Regions from separate parts of the Trinickia caryophylli genome, predicted to be linked through region 2. Evidence: riboswitches for the same ligand, from Rfam matches in the RefSeq annotation. Region 2 holds a riboswitch; the other holds the start of a gene.
The links. A riboswitch is a leader RNA that binds a small molecule or an ion and turns the genes downstream of it on or off. The one in region 2 is predicted to bind thiamine pyrophosphate.

Region 1: linked by a shared signal. The riboswitch ahead of thiC (phosphomethylpyrimidine synthase ThiC) and the one ahead of U0034_RS07730 (FAD-dependent oxidoreductase) in region 2 are both predicted to bind thiamine pyrophosphate.

The regions. Positions count from the first base shown of each region.
Region 1 covers NZ_CP139970.1:3,709,439-3,717,555, forward strand. The annotation lists gene U0034_RS16750 (DMT family transporter) at 11-940, opposite strand; gene thiC (phosphomethylpyrimidine synthase ThiC) at 1,231-3,162, opposite strand; TPP riboswitch at 3,279-3,404, opposite strand; gene U0034_RS16760 (EamA family transporter) at 3,732-4,625, shown strand; gene U0034_RS16765 (DUF4397 domain-containing protein) at 4,947-5,741, shown strand; gene U0034_RS16770 (MFS transporter) at 5,861-7,045, opposite strand; gene U0034_RS16775 (phosphodiesterase) at 7,054-7,881, opposite strand; gene U0034_RS16780 (ABC transporter ATP-binding protein) at 7,925-8,117, opposite strand, start outside.
Region 2 covers NZ_CP139970.1:1,690,099-1,698,215, reverse strand. The annotation lists gene U0034_RS07765 (DUF6726 family protein) at 1-78, shown strand, start outside; gene U0034_RS07760 (hypothetical protein) at 128-832, shown strand; gene U0034_RS07755 (flagellar basal body L-ring protein FlgH) at 892-1,560, shown strand; gene U0034_RS07750 (response regulator) at 1,636-2,400, opposite strand; gene U0034_RS07745 (hypothetical protein) at 2,514-3,143, opposite strand; gene U0034_RS07740 (hypothetical protein) at 3,152-3,634, opposite strand; gene U0034_RS07735 (ABC transporter ATP-binding protein/permease) at 3,865-5,631, opposite strand; TPP riboswitch at 5,993-6,116, shown strand; gene U0034_RS07730 (FAD-dependent oxidoreductase) at 6,325-7,464, shown strand; gene thiS (sulfur carrier protein ThiS) at 7,520-7,717, shown strand; gene U0034_RS07720 (thiazole synthase) at 7,800-8,117, shown strand, end outside.

The sequences.
Region 1 (8,117 bases), 2.0 Mb from region 2:
GGGAGACGGTTCAGCTTTCGCGGGCAGGGCGGCCGAAGCCCGGGATGCGCTTGACGGCGCCCGTCGCGAGGGCAGTGCCGATGAGGACGATCGCGCAGCCTTCGAGCATCGGCGCGGTGACGCGTTCGTGCAGGAAGAGCACGCCCCAGAGGATGCCGAAGGCGGGGATGACGAAGGTCACGGTCATCGCGCGCGCGGGGCCCGCCACCGCGAGCAGATGGAAGTAGATGAAATAGGCGATGCCCGTGCAGGCAACACCGAGGCTCAGTACGGCGAGCCAGGCGTTGATCGAGACGGGCGCGCCTGGCCAGGTAAGGAATGCGAGCGGCGCGAGCGCAATGGTCGAGGCGACCATGCTGCCCGTCGACACGGTGAGCGCATCGACGCCCGTCAGGTGCCGTTTCGTATAGTTGGCGGCCACGCCGTAGAGCAGCGCGGCACCCATCGCGGCGGCGGCCGCGAGGGCCGTGGCGAACGGTGAGGGGCCGGGCGCCCCGTGGGGGGCGGCGATTTCGTCCCACACGAGCGTGACGACGCCCGCGAAGCCGATCGCCATGCCGAGCGAGCGCAGCGGCGTCAGGCGATCGCCGAGCCATACGAACGCGACGAGTGCGCCCCATAGCGGCGTGGTTGCGTTGATGACCGACGTCGTGCCGGCGGAAAGCGTGAGCTCGGCGAACGCAAAAAGACAGAACGGCGCCGCGGAATTCAGCACGCCGACGATGAAAAGCGGCACCGCGCGTTGACGCATCGTGGAAAGCACGTTGCGCGATGCGCCGCGAATGACGACCCAGCCGATCAGGAAAAAGGCGCCGATCGCGACGCGCAGCGCCATGAGCGGGGCGACGCCGAATTCGGCCACACCGACGCGGATGAACAGAAACGACGCACCCCAGAGCGAGGCCAGAAAGACGAGTTGAGCGAGATGGGCGGGCTTCATCGAATCGAGCGCGCTCGGGGCGCGCCTGCGTTATGAGCTAAAGGCACCCATGTTACCGCGCCGTTGCGAGCGGATGTTTCAGTGCGGGATGAAATGGCAAGAAACAGGACGAAAGCGGGATCGGAGGCGGGACGAAAGCGAGGCGGGCCGATCAACGCGGCAGAGAAGGCGGCCGAGGAAGCCGGGAACGAGAAGAGGCGCATCCCAGGGGGAATGCGTCTCCTCAGGGGCGTTCCGCCGTCGGTGCGGCCGCCCGCCGGACATGGCCGCCGGCCGTTACAGTCCCGGCATCATTGACGCTGATAGATTTCGGCCCCGCTTTTCACGAATTCGACGGCCTTCACCTCCATGCCTTTTTGCAGGGCAGCCTCCTCCGAGACGCCTTGCGCGGCGGCGAATTCACGAACGTCCTGCGTGATCTTCATCGAGCAGAAGTGCGGGCCGCACATCGAGCAGAAGTGGGCGACCTTCGCCGAATCCTTCGGCAGCGTCTCGTCGTGGAACTCGCGTGCCTTGTCGGGATCGAGGCCGATGTTGAACTGGTCCTCCCAACGGAACTCGAAGCGCGCCTTCGAGAGCGCGTTGTCGCGGATCTGCGCGCCGGGATGGCCCTTTGCAAGATCGGCGGCATGCGCTGCGAGCTTGTAGGTAATGATGCCTTCCTTGACGTCGTCCTTGTTCGGCAGGCCCAGGTGCTCCTTCGGCGTGACGTAGCAGAGCATGGCCGTGCCGAACCAGCCGATCATCGCGGCGCCGATCCCCGAGGTGATGTGATCGTAGCCCGGCGCGATGTCCGTCGTGAGCGGGCCCAGCGTATAGAACGGCGCCTCGTCGCACCACTGCAGTTGGAGATCCATGTTCTCCTTGATGAGCTGCATCGGCACGTGGCCCGGGCCCTCGATCATGACCTGGACGTCGTGCTTCCACGCGATCTGCGTGAGCTCGCCGAGCGTCTTCAGTTCGGCGAGCTGCGCTTCGTCGTTCGCGTCGTAAACCGAGCCGGGACGCAGACCGTCGCCGAGCGAGAAGCTGACGTCGTAGGCCTTCATGATTTCGCAGATTTCCTCGAAATGCTCATAGAGGAAACTCTCCTTGTGATGCGCGAGACACCACTTGGCCATGATCGAGCCGCCGCGCGAGACGATGCCCGTCATGCGGCTGGCCGTCATCGGCACGTAGCGCAGCAGCACGCCCGCGTGAATCGTGAAGTAGTCGACGCCTTGCTCCGCCTGCTCGATGAGCGTGTCGCGGAAAATTTCCCAGGTCAGGTCCTCGGCCTTGCCGTTGACCTTTTCGAGCGCCTGATAGATCGGCACCGTGCCGATCGGCACCGGGCTGTTGCGGATGATCCACTCGCGGGTTTCGTGAATGTGCTTGCCCGTCGAGAGGTCCATGACCGTATCGCCGCCCCAGCGGATCGCCCAGGTCATCTTGTCGACTTCCTCGCCGATCGACGACGTGACGGCCGAATTGCCGATATTCGCGTTGATCTTCACGAGGAAATTGCGGCCGATGATCATCGGCTCCGTTTCCGGGTGGTTGATGTTGGCCGGAATGATGGCGCGGCCTCGCGCCACTTCCTCGCGCACGAACTCGGGCGTGATCTCGCGTGGGGCGTTGGCGCCGAACGCGGCGGCGCCGAAGGCCTGGCCCGGATGCTGCCGGCCCATCAGATCGGCCAGCTTCGCGCCCGCAGGGCCGCTTGCGCGCAGGCTTTCGAGGTATTCGGCGCGGCGCTGGTTCTCGCGGATCGCGATGAACTCCATCTCGGGCGTGATGATGCCGCGGCGCGCATAGTGCATCTGCGTCACGTTCGCGCTGGCCTTCGCGCGGCGCGGCATCCGGTGCAGATCGGGAAAGCGCAGTTGGGCCGTGGCCGGATCGGCCGCGCGCTCGCGTCCGTACTGGCTCGTCAGTCCGTCGAGCAGCACCGTGTCGCCGCGCGCCTCGATCCAGCGCTGACGGAGCGCCGGCAGGCCCTGCCGAATGTCGATCCTCGCGTCCGGGTCGGTGTACGGCCCCGACGTGTCGTAGACGTAGATGGGTGGGTTCTTCTCGCCGCCGAAGGCGCTCGGCGTGTCGGCCTGGGTGATCTCGCGCATCGGCACGCGGATATCGGGCTGCGAGCCGGTCACGTAGACCTTGCGCGAATTCGGCAGCGGTGCGACGGCGGCGGCATCGACGCGTGCCTCGTTCGAGATGAATTTCGGGTTGGCGTTCATGCGAATCTCCTGGGCTTTGCCTGGCCGGGCCAGACGCTTGCGCGCCGATCCGGTCGATCTGTGGGGCGCTAAAGCAGGAGCAGGAGACGAAAGGGGAGGTCGGGCGGTCGGTGATGCGGTCAAGCCCGTACGCTTCCCTGCGCTGGCATTATCCAGATCAGGTTCAAAGGGTGTTTCTCACCCGCGCGGCGCTCTCGCATCGATGGATGCGACAACGCGACGCAGGACCCCCGCGTTAGCACCGCAGAAGATACAACGGGTCGGCAGGCTTTGGCAACGAGGAAAACGCGTGGCGGGACACTCGCCGGAGCCCGCGGCAGGGTTCGCGCAAATGACCCTTATAGAGAAGTGGTTATGCGCACGGGCGCATCGCCCGACCTGCGTGCATAATGCCGACGATTGCCTGACGAAGCGCGTTGTGCGCCCGCATGCGGCGCCGATCGTCCGTCGTCGGGCATCCATTCCTTTCGTCGTCCTGTCATGCCCGCTTTCCTTCGTTCGAATAGCGCCCGCGCGTACCACCGTGCAGGGGGCCGCCACGTTCCACGTTTCGCGGACGGGCAACGCGCATGAATTTTTCCCGCTGGTTGCCGCGCTCGCAGGGCGGCCGCATCGCGCTCGCACTCGCGGTCGTTTATCTGGCATGGGGCTCGTCTTATCTCGCCTTGCACGTCGCGCTCGCGTCGTTCCCGCCGCTGTTGCTCTCGGGCCTGCGAAACCTGCTGGCCGGCATCGGGCTCTTCGTGCTGGCGGTGCGCCGCGCGAGCGCATGGCCGACGCTCGCCGAGGTACGCAATGCCGGTATCGTCGGCACGATGCTCGTAGGCGTGTCGAGCGGGCTGCTCGCGTTCGGCATGCGCAGCGTCGGCACCGGCACGGCGGCGGTCATCATCGCCACTGTGCCCCTCTTCGCGACGCTGATTTCGGCCATCGCGGGGCGCCCGGTCACGCGCGGGGAGTGGGCCGCGCTTGCGCTCGGCCTGGCCGGCATCCTCGTGCTGAATCATGGGGGGGCGTCGAGCACTTCGGTGAGCGGCAGCATCGTCATCCTGTTCGCGGCGCTCGCCTGGGCCGGCGGCGCGCATCTCGCGAGCCGCCTTACGCTGCCCGCCGATCTTTTCATGGCCACCGCATTGCAGATCGGGCTCGGCGGGGCGATTTCGACGGGCGTTGCCTGGCTCGACGGCGAGCGCGTGACGGAGCCCGCGTTCGGTTCGATCGTCGCGTTCGTCTATCTGCTGCTCGTGGCGACGATGGCCGCATATGTCGCCTATGGTTTTCTGATTCGTCACACGAGTCCGACTATCGCGAGCAGTTGCATGTACGTCAATCCGATCGTTGCGGTGGCGCTCGGCGCGCTCTTGCTCGGCGAGACCGTCACCCGTTCGACCGTGTTCGCGACGCTTGCCATTCTCGCGAGCGTCGCGCTGTCGTTCTGGTTCGACCGGCGCCGGGCCGGCTGAGCCCCAAAAAGGAGCCATGGCCCGCGGTGTTGCGGGCGCTCCGTGCCCGCGTTCTTGCGGGTAGCCCAAGCCGAAGAAAAAAGTAAAGAAGACCGGCCACATCTGCTCCCCGGTGCGTAAAAGCGGGACACGCACCGGACATGACAGAACCTCTGCATCCCCTTCGAAGCGTTCGTCCAACGGGCGCCAAGTACCGGCCCACGGCCGAACCGGTTTCATCAGGCGATTGACGCGCACCCGACGGCATACCGATTGCTCCCTGCAAGTGCCCCGCAACGACGAGAAACGATCCGGGGTTCTCCAATCATTCAGAGGTGCGACATGAAGTACGTACGAAATCTTGCCGCGTTTATTGTTGCGGCGTTATTCCTCGTGGCTTGCGGCGGCGGCGGTAACGATCTGGGCAGGGAACTCGGTATCCAGAACCCGCAGTTGCATTTCATCAACGCGTTTCCGGCCGGACCGAACCTTGATCTGTTCGTCAACGGCACGGCGCCGTCCGGGCAGACCAACGTCCCCTACAAGGGCGTGACCAATCTAACGAACATCGGCACGGGCAGCACGGTCATCGCTTATACGGCCACAGGCACGACCTCGCCGCAACTCGCATCGGGCACGTTCCCGAACGTCGCCAATGGGCACGAATACACGGCCATCGCGTTGCCGACCACGACCGGCTACGGCATCGGCCTGATCGACGACCCGTTCGACAAGGGGCTGCTCTCGGCGAGCGCGCGCGTGCGCAGCTTCAATGCATCGGCAAATGCGTCCAACGTCGACATCTACATCGTCGCGCCGGGTACGACGAGCGTGTCCGGGTCGCCCACCATGGCTGGCGTGTCGTACGGCAACGCCGTGCCGGCGTCGGGGCAGGACTCGATCTATCTGTCTGGCGGCACGTACATGGCGATCGTCACGGCCGCGGGCTCGACCACGCCGATCTACGAGTCGACGAGCTTCACGCTCGGCAACAACGCCGACTGGCTCATTACGACGGTGCCGGCGAGCACGTCGGTGAGCGCGCTGACGACCGGCCAGATCCACCTGCTGATCGCGCAGGGCGGCAGCCAGCCGGGCACCGCGCTCGAGCTGACGAATGCGTTGACGGGGCAGTGAGGCAAGCAGTCCGCGGCGCGCCTGCGGGCGCCGGCGTCGCGGCTGCAACGGACCGGAAGCGGCGGGCGCCTGCGGACATCGCGGCGTGCGATCCGCGCGAGACTTGCGGCGCCCGAACGCTAAGTGCGCCGCGGCATGTGATTCGCCGCGGCGGCAAGCGCGAAAGCGAGGCCTGCCGCGCACACGCCTGTCCAACCGAAGACGCGCCACGCCAGCGCGCCGACGGCGGAGCCGGTCGAGCCGCCGATGAAGTAGCAGACCATGAAGACGGTATTGACGCGGCTGCGCGCCTCCGGCTTGAGCGCATAGATGCGCGACTGATTCGATATCTGAGCGGCCTGCACGCCGACGTCGAGCACGATCACACCGATCACGAGCCCCACGAGGCTTCGTGCCGACAGCCCGAATACGACGAACGCGATTGCCACGAGCACGATCGAGAGCGAGATGACGGCGCGCGGGCCGCGCTTGTCGGCCGAGCGGCCCGCCAGCGGCGCGGCGAGCGCGCCCGCTGCGCCGACGATACCGAAAAGCCCCGCCGCCTGCGGCCCGAGATGAAACGGTTCGCCTGCGAGCAGCAAGGTCAGCACGGACCAGAATGCACTGAACGCCGCGAAGAGCGCGGCACCGGTCAGCGACGCCTCGCGCAGCCCCGGCAACTCGCGGGCGAGGTGCCACATCGACGCGAGCAGCCGCCCATAGGGCAGCGTGGAGGTAGGTCGGCTTTTCGGCAACCGCAGCACGACGACCACGGCCAGCGCAAGCAGAGCGGCCACGGATGCGGCGAACACGCTGCGCCATCCGAAGTACTGCGCGACGAAGCCGGCTGCCGTGCGCGCAAGCAAGATACCGAGCAGCAATCCGCTCATGACCGTACCGACGGCATGGCCGCGCTCGGTGGGCGGCGCGAGCTCCGCGGAGAACGGCACGGCTTGCTGCGCGATCGTGGCGAGGATGCCGATCGCAAGGCTGGCGACGGCCAGTACGGCGAGCGTGGGTGCCAGCGAGGCGGCAATGAGCGCGAGCACGAGGCCGGCGGTCTGCAGCAGGATGAGCCGCCGCCGGTCGAAGCGATCGCCCAGCGGCGCCAGAAAGAGCATGCCCGCCGCGTAGCCGAGCTGCGTGGCGGCCGGCACGGCGCCAACCCATGCGGCCGCGGCGGGAAAGGTTGCGCGCAGCGCGTCGAGCAGCGGCTGGTTGTAGTAGATGTTCGCGACCGACACGCCGGCGATCGTCGCGAGCAGCAGCAAGATGCCGCGCGAATAGCGGTTGTCCGTGGCAGGTTCGACTGGAGCTGCTGGCACCGTGGGCCTCAATCGATAAGCCTGCCGTTCGGCTCGTAGAAGGGATAAGGGCCGTCGCCTTCGTCGATGTAGGCGTGATGCGTCACGAGTCTGTTGTCGTCGTCGAGCAGATGCAGCGCGAACGCGGGCGGCTCGAGCCGGAACGCGGACGGTGCATCGCGGCGCAGATCGAGCGCGACCTGATGCGCCGGAGCCGGCACCGCCGAAGCGATGGTGCCGGCGAAGCGCGTGACGATCGGCCGATGCACGTGTCCGCAGATCACGCGTTCGACGTTCGGAAAGCGGGCGATGACGGCGGCGAGCCGTTCGGCCGCGGCCGGGTCGAGCCGCTGGCGATCCATGTGGCCGATACCCGAGACGAACGGCGGATGATGCAAGGCAACCACGACAGGCGCGCCGGCGGCGGCTTGCAGCGCACGTTCGAGCCAGGCAAGGCGCGCATCGCAGAGCGTGCCCGGGCTTTGCCCCGGCGTTTGCGAGTCGAGCGCCACGAGCTTGAGCGGCCCGATATCGACGCTGTACTGCACGAACTCGCTGCCTGTTGCCAGATAGGCGTGGTCGCTGAAGACTTCGCGCAAAGCGGCGCGATTGTCGTGATTGCCCACGAGCAGATAGTACGGAATGCGCAGCGGCGCGAGCAGCGCCGCGAGATGACGATATTCCTCGATGCTGCCCAGATCGACGAGGTCGCCCGTGATGACGATGGCGTCAGGGCGCGGATCGAGCGCATTGAGCCTGTGGACGCAGCGCGCGAGCGCGGCGGCCGTATCGACGCGCCGGTAGGCGAGTGCGCCGGGGCGTTTGATGTGAAGATCGCTGATTTGAGCCAGCAGCATGAGGCGTCCGTTATTCGAGAAAATAAAAAAGCCGCGCGGCCGTTCAGCCGAGCCTGATGAGTCCTTCCGGGGCAATTTCGATGCCGACCGCATCGCCGCGCGCGAGCGCGATGCGTCCGGCCGCGTCGACGACGAGCGGATCGGGCGCGGCCCCGCTCACCGTCACACGCGTACGCTCGCCGAGAAACGAGACGGCATCCACCACGCCGCGCAGCGCTGCGCGCTCGGGTTCGACA
Region 2 (8,117 bases):
GCGACGCTGAAGATCGTGCCCGGCGTGGGCGACGCGGCCGCGACGCCGTTCGACGCCTGCGCGAGTGCGATCGACTAGCGCGCTTCCGTTGCCGGTGCCGTGCCCCCGCTTTGAATCGAGCGAAGCCATGCGTAAAGGAACCTCCGCAGCATTTGCCCTGGCGGCGTTCGCGGTTGCCGCAATCTCCTGGGCCGGATCGACCGCCGAGGCCCTGGCCCGTGCGCCGGCACAGCCGGCGGCGGAGCGCGCTGCCCGGCGTGCCGCGGACAAGCCGTTCGCGTTTCGCGGCATCGCGCTCGGCATCACGCTCGACGAATTTCGCAACACGGCGCTCGTGCGCGCGGCTCCCGCCGGTAGCCTGCCGCTATGCGATACCGACATGGCGGCCGGCGGACTCGGCATGGACCTGCGCTCGGACGACAGCGTGACCGTCTCGTGCCGTTGGGCGCATCGCACGCAAAGCGGTTGGCAACCGTCGCGCGCCGTTGTAGCCGGCACGCTCGCACGCGACCACGTGCTGCGCTTCACGCGCACGCCCGAGCAGCGGCAATACCGGCTCTACGAAATTTCGTTCGTCGTGGACGAAGGCGCGGCGCGCGAGGTGCGCGACGCGCTTGCCGACCGCTACGGGCCGCCGCAGCTCGCGAATATGTCGGGCGCGTCGGGCGGCGCGGCACCGATCTACGTCTGGCGCAACGCGGCCAGCTCGATCACGTTGATCTATCTGCCCGCGAGCCGTGCGGCGACGCTCACCTATTTGCTCGACGATCCCGAGGCGTGGCTGCGCTCGGTTGCGCGCCGCTGGCTCGCAGACAGCCCGGGTGCGGGTTGAATGGGGCCGGCGGCTCTCGCTCGTCTTTACTCGTCTTTACTCGTCTTCGAGGATTCACCATGACCGTACTGCGCCTTGTCACCGTTGCCGGCGCCGCTGCGTCGCTGGCTGCCTGCGCGGGCGGCCACGATTCGATCGTCGACGTGCCGATGCAGCCGCCCGTTGCCGCGGCACCCCTGAACGTCAACACGATGGGCGCCATCTATCAGGCCGGCACACCGCTGCTGCTCTACGAGACTCCGCGCGCGCAGCGCATCGGCGACGTGCTGACGATCCGGCTGGCCGAATCCTACTCGAGCAACGACAGCATCGACATGGCGACGAAGCGTCAGGCGGATATGACGGCGAAGGCCGCCGACGGCTCGAGCCGCGCCATTCAGCGGCTCGCGAGGTTCTTCAACGTCGGCACGGCGACGAACGATTTCACGGCGAAGGGTTCGCTTTCCAATGCGAACGGCATGAGCGGCACGCTGGCCGTGACCGTCATCGGCACGACGGCGGGCGGCAACTTCGTCGTGGCCGGCGAGAAGATCATCTCGCTGAAGGGCAACCGCGAGCGGTTGCGTTTGCAGGGCATCGTGAACCCCAAGGACATCGAGGCCGGCAACTATGTCGAATCGAGCAAAGTGGCGAACGCGCGCATCGAAGAGGCGGGCTTCGGCACGCTCAGCGACGGCACCACGGTCGGCTGGCTTCAGCGCATGTTCATGAGCGTGATGGCGTTCTAGGGTCGGCTCGTGCCGATTGCAGGCTGGTGCTGGCCATTGGAACGGCCGCAATCGACGGCGCGGGCTACAGAGCGCTCAGCGGCCGGCCGGCGCGTTCGCGCCGTCGGCGGCGGACAGGCAGCGCTCGGCCGCGCCCACATCGCCCGCCGGAACGAATACATATCCACGGCCCCACACCGTCTGCAGATAACGCGGCTCGGAGGGGTCGCTTTCGATGATCTGCCTCAGGCGCCAGATGGAGACGTCCAGGCTGCGGCTGCGATGCGCCTGCGCGTTGCCGTGCAGCTTTTCGATGAGCTGTGCGCGCGTGAGCACCGTCATGGCGTGGGTCACGAATACCTTCAGCGTGGCGAATTCGTTCGAGCTGATCGGGATGCGCTCGCCGTCGCGGCGCAATTCGCGCGTGGCGAAGCTCACTTCGAAGTGGCCGAAGCGATAGGGGGCGCGCGCCTCCGGCGCGCCGGGCACGAGCGAGCTGCGGCGGCGCAGCACCGTGCGGATGCGTGCCACGAGTTCGCTCGGATCGAACGGCTTGCCGAGATAATCGTCGGCGCCGAGCTCGAGTCCGATCACGCGGTCGATGACGTCGTCGCGCGCGGTCAGCAAAATGACGGGCACGTCGTTGCCCGCCGCGCGCAATGCGCGTAGTGCGCTTACGCCGTCGAGCGCCGGCATCATGATGTCGAGCACGACGAGCTCGGGGCGATCGGTTTCGATCGTGCGCTCGAGCGCCATGCCGTCTTCGAGCAACGAAACCGCGTAGCCGCGCCGCTCGAGATAGTCGCGCAGCAGCTCCCGCACGACGGGGTCGTCGTCGACGACGAGAATCGAAGGGTTCATTTCGCCGATCTTAAAGACAGCATGCTGTCCCGGAAAGCATGCAACGCTTTCCGATTCTTACGCCGGCAAGATTCGTGCAACAGAGAACATGCGGGCGAAGGGCGCGCCGCGGCTCATTGTGCCGGCGTTGCGCCCGAGCCGGGCGGCGCAAGGGGCGTGGAGGATGCGCTGATGAGCGACGGCGCGCCGCGCTTGTCCACGACGATCTTGTCGATGATGCCTTTCACCTTGATGGCGGTGCTCGAGTAGCGGTCCGTATCGAGGCCACCCGTCTCGTAACGGGCGTTGACGATGATTCTGCCGCGTTCGACGAGCGTCATGTCGATGGCGGACAAATACTGCACGGCCTGGCCTGCGAGGGCGCGGCGGCCGTAGGAGACCGTCGCGCTGTAAGTGAGCTGCGCTTCGCAGCCGGCGGGTGCCGCGCCCGGATTGTAGATGCCCGAGGCGATGCCGCGCTGCTCGAGCGCAATCTGCATCGCCGGGATGATGTCGATCGTGGAGACGTTCGGATTCAGCTCGATGCAGACCATGCGGACGTTGGCGGGAGAGCCCGTCACGTAGGCCGGCGAGGAGTAGTTCGCCGCGATCGCATAGCCGGCCTGGATGGCCGACCCGGCCGCGTCGACTGCGGTGAAGACCGTCCACGCGCAGCCGCTCGTGGCGAGTGCGAGCACGCACGCGGCGCCTTTCGTGACGCCTCTTGCGACGCTGCGTACCGCGGCGAAGGCGAACGAGCCCACCTGCGCGCTCAGCGTGCGACGCGCAGCCGCAACGCGTTCGCGCCCGTGACGCCGGCCCAGATCGTTACGCGACGATTACCGTCGGACACGATGAAGTGCTGCCGATATGGCGTATTGACGTCGTGCACGGCATTGCCGAAGCAGGCGGCGATATCGGCGCCGAGCTCTTGCAGCGGGTCGTTGACGACGCCGTCGGCGCCCCAATGCGCGCGCCAGCGGCAGTCATAGGAACGTGCGCCTGCGCGGCAGGTGTCGGAGCCGTCGAAGCCGGGCAGCCGGGCAGCGGGATCGCTGCCGAGGGCGCCGAAATCGGGCGCCGCGACGATGTGCTTCAGCGGAGCGCATACGTCGGCGGGCTCGGTGCCTTGCGCCGAAGCCGCGGCTTGGGCGATGCCGAAAGCTGTGAGGGCCGCGGCGCCGAGAACGAGCCGGGCCTGAACGAGACGGGCGCCGCGCGAAACGAGCGGGCGGAAGGACGAAGCGAACGACATGAGCTGAACTCCGATGGCGGTGGTGGAACGGCGGCACGCCGCGAAAGGGTGTGCCTTGCATTGCACCGATGATCGCCGCCGCCAGGCCGATTCGAAGTCGCGAATAAACTGGCCTCGCCCGTTACCGCTTCCTGGATGTTCCCAGGGATTTCAAAAAATTTCGCCGACGTGCCCCGTGCCCCGTGCCCCGTGCCCCGTGGCGATGGGCGGGGGGCCGGAGACCTTGGCGGCTATGCCGCCTCGCGCTCCCGCACGCGCTCGACGACGAGCGTGTGCGTATGGAAGGCCGCGAGCGACTCGCGGTGGGCGACGCTGACGATTGCCGTACGCGGCAGGCGCTCGCCGAGCAGCCTGTACACGAGCGCTTCGTTTTCAGGATCGAGTGCGCTCGTGGCTTCGTCGAGAAACAGGAAGTCGGGCCGGTGCAGCAGCGCCCGCGCCACCGCGAGCCGCTGCTGCTCGCCTGGCGAAAGTACGCGGGTCCAGTGCGCGGACTCCGCGAGGCGTTCCCCATAGGGGCCGAGCCGCACGAGTGCGAGCGCCTCGCGGCACGCATCGTCGCTGAACGTGTCGGCCGCGGCCGGATAGGTCAGCGCGGCTTTGAGCGTGCCGATCGGCAAATAGCTCTGCTGCGGCACGAACATCGTGCGCGCGCCCACGGGGGCGTCGATCGCGCCGTCGCCGAACGGCCAAAGGCCTGCGAACGCACGCAGCAGCGTGCTCTTGCCCGAGCCCGATGCGCCGCGCACGAGCCAGCGCGCGCCGGGCTCGATCGTGACATCGGCGATCGAGGCGAGCGGGGTGCCGTTCGGCAAGGCAAGTGCGAGCGAATGCGTGGCGAGCGTCGGCGAATCGATGTAATGCAGGTTGATGCCGCCGTGTTCGGTGGCGGGCAGCACGGATTCCTTGAGGTGCGTGGCGCGCATGACGCGCTTGAATTCGCGCAGACGGTTGACGGTGGCGCGCCATTCGACCAGCGATTGGTAGCTGTTGATGAACCAGGAGAAGGCGTCGCTCACACGGCCGAACGCTTCGGAGATCTGCATGAGCACGCCCATGGTGTAGGCGCCGGCGAAATAGCGCGGTGACGCAACGACGATCGGGAAAATGATCGCGAGCTGGCCATAGAAGCTCAGCACGAAGTTCATGCGCCGCGTGTACCGCATGATCATCCACCAGTTGTCGCGAATGCGCTGAAAGACGCCGCGAGCCGTTTCGTTCTCGACTTGAGTGCCGTTGTAGAAGGCGATTTGCTCGGCGTTCTCACGCACGCGGATGAGGCCGAAACGGAAATCGGCTTCCACGCGTTGCTGCTGGTAGTTGATCGAGACGAGCGGGTGGCCGACCTTTCGGATGAGCAACGAGCCGCCGAGCGCGTAGATCGCCGCGGCCCAGACCATATAGCCCGGAATCGAGACGGGCGTGCCCCCTAGCGCGATGGTGATGGCGCCGCCGATGGTCCAGAGAATCGTGACGAACGTAATGAGCGTGACGACGGTCGAGAGCAGATCGAGCGACAGCACGAGTGTGGAGGTGGCGAACGACTGCAGATCGTCGGAGATACGCTGGTCGGGGTTGTCGGCGAGGCGATCGCGTTCGATGCGGTAGAAGGCGAGTTCGCCGAACCAGTCGCTCAGAAAGCGGTTCGTCATCCATTGGCGCCAGCGAAAGCCGAGCATCTGGCGCAGGTAGGTGCGGTAGACCGCAAGAATGATGTATGCGAACGCGAGGGCCGTGAAAACGAGCAGCAGATGCGGGAAATGACTGACGTCCTTTCCCTGCAACGCGTTATAGAACTGCGCGTTCCAACTGTTGAGCCGTACGTTGATCCAGACGATCGCGAGGTTCATCGCGATGATCGTCACGAGCAGCCCCCAGGCGATTTTCCATTCCTCCGACACCCAATAGGGTTTGATGAGGCTCCAGGCGGAGATCTCGTCGGGGTCGCGCTGGGCTTTGCCGCGCCAGAAGGGCCGGTCGTTCGTGATGGGCGTCATGATGGAGTATCTTGATCGATGGAGTCCAGGGATGGTCTGCGGATGCCGACCGGCGACCTACCGAGTTGCGTGCATTTTTTCGCGCGGCTCTTAAACAGGACTTAACCGTCCTGAACGTGTCGTAATTGTCCTGAGCGTGGCTCGATTGCGCAGGCGGCGGGTCCTTGCCGATCGAAAACCAGCCCACGCCCGGGGCGCTCGTTCGTGAGCCGACCGTGGCGCACGGCTCTCGAACGCCGCATTGTGCCAGAGCGTGCCACCGCGCCGCGGCATGACTGCCCGTGCCGCGCGTATCCCCATTTGGGGCCGTATGCCGCAGGCCGGGGTTTGCGGTGTCTCAAATTTTTATGGTCTAATGGCCGCGACGAAACAGGGGTGCTTCGCAAGAGGCGAGCATGGCGCAGGCCATATCGCGGCGAGGCTGAGAGAGTCCCTTCGCACCCGATCCGGATAATACCGGCGCGGGAAGTTTCCGGAACCCGCGCTTGACGCGCGCGGATGCTCGTTTGCAATCGGGTGTCCGTTTCTCCGCCGGGCCGCATGGCGCTATGTCGCCGAGGTGCGCCGCCCGGCCGGCCTCACCCGCCGGTTTCGTCCTTGGGTACGTGTGACTGCCGTACAGAAAGGATCGATCCGATGACTGTTCAATCTTCAACCGTATTGCCGGCGCTCCGCGATGCCGGCCGGCCCGGTATGCACGATAAGCCCGATTTCGCCGTGCTCGGCGGGGGGCTCGTGGGCCGGCTCGTGGCATGGCAACTCGCGGGCGAAGGCCACCGCGTCGCGCTGTACGAGCGCGGCGATGCCCGCGGCGCCGGCTCGGCCGCCTGGGTTGCCGCCGCCATGCTTGCGCCGTTCGCCGAGGCAGCAAGCGCTGAGCCGCTGCTCGTCGAGCTCGGTGCCGCTTCGCTCGACGCATGGCCTGCGATCACCGCGCAGCTGCCCGAGCCGGTTTTTTTCCAGCGCAACGGTACGCTCGTGGTATGGCATAGGGCCGATCGCGCCGAGGCCTCGCTGTTCGAGCGCCGGGTGCGCGCGAATGCACCCGCCTCGCTCGTGGCCAATGGCGATCTTGCCTCGCTCGACGCGGCGAGCCTCGGCGCGGCGGAGCCCTTGCTCGCAGGCCGCTTCAGCCAGGGATTGCTGCTGCCGCGCGAAGGCCAGCTCGACAATCGGCAGGTGCTCGCCGCGCTGGCGGCCGGGCTCGCCGAGCGCCGCGTCGAGCTGCACTGGCAGACGGCCGTGGAGGATCTTGCACTGCCCGCTGCGCACGTGACGATCGATTGCCGTGGGCTCGGCGCAAAAGCGGCATGGCCCGCGCTGCGAGGCATTCGCGGCGAAGTCGCGCGCGTACAGGCGCCCGGCATCGCGCTGGCACGGCCCGTGCGGATGCTGCACCCGCGGTATCCCATCTACATCGCGCCGAAAGAAGACGGCGTGTTCGTGATCGGCGCGACCGAGATCGAAGGCGAGGATATGTCGCCGGTGAGCGTGCGTTCGGCGCTCGAACTTTTGAGTGCGGCGTTCGCCGTGCATCCGGCATTCGGCGAGGCGCGCATTCTCGAGCTGGGGACGCAATGCCGGCCGACCTTGCCCGATCACCGTCCGTCGATCGTCTGGGACGGTGCGGCCCGTATCGCGGTCAACGGCCTGTACCGCCACGGTTTCATGATCGCGCCCGAGGTGGCCCGGACCGCCGCCGAACTCGCCCGTGCCCTCGTCGAGCGGCGCGTGGCCGATGCCGACGGCTTCGCCGCTTGGCGCGGCGGCTCGCGCTGGGCGCAGATGCTCCACATGGCCGGCCAGCGCGAAGCGGTAGCGGCCGGCGCATGAGCCGCCGCCCCTGAGCGCCGCTGAGCACGTCCGCCACGTCGAATCGTTCGAAATCATGGTCATACACGTCAACCAAAAGCCGCTCGCGCTGCCCGAGGGCGCGAGCGTCGCCGACGCCCTCGCGGCCTTCGGCGCCCGTCCCCCGTTCGCCGTGGCCGTCAACGGCCAGTTCGTCGCCCGCGCGCAGCATGCTCAGCGCGCGCTGGCGGCCGGCGACCGGCTCGACATCGTTCATCCGGTCGCGGGGGGCTGAGCGGGCCGGCCTCGCCAGCCCGCCGCACGAACCCGATGCCTGTCTCTTTGCCCTGCTTGCCACCCGCTCGAGGATTCCTTCGATGAACCCCGCTTCCGCCGCCGACGCCCTGACACTCTATGGCGCCACTTTCGCGAGCCGCGTGCTGCTCGGCACGTCGCGCTACCCGTCGCTGCAATCGCTGTCCGATTCGATCGAAGCGGCCCGGCCCGGCATGGTCACGGTCGCGCTGCGCCGCCAGATGAACGCCGAGACCGCCGAGGCCGGCTTCTTCGATCTGCTCAAGCGCCATGGCGTGCCGCTGCTGCCCAACACGGCCGGCTGCCAGACCGTGGATGAAGCCGTCACCACGGCGCACATGGCGCGCGAGGTGTTCGACACCGACTGGATCAAGCTCGAG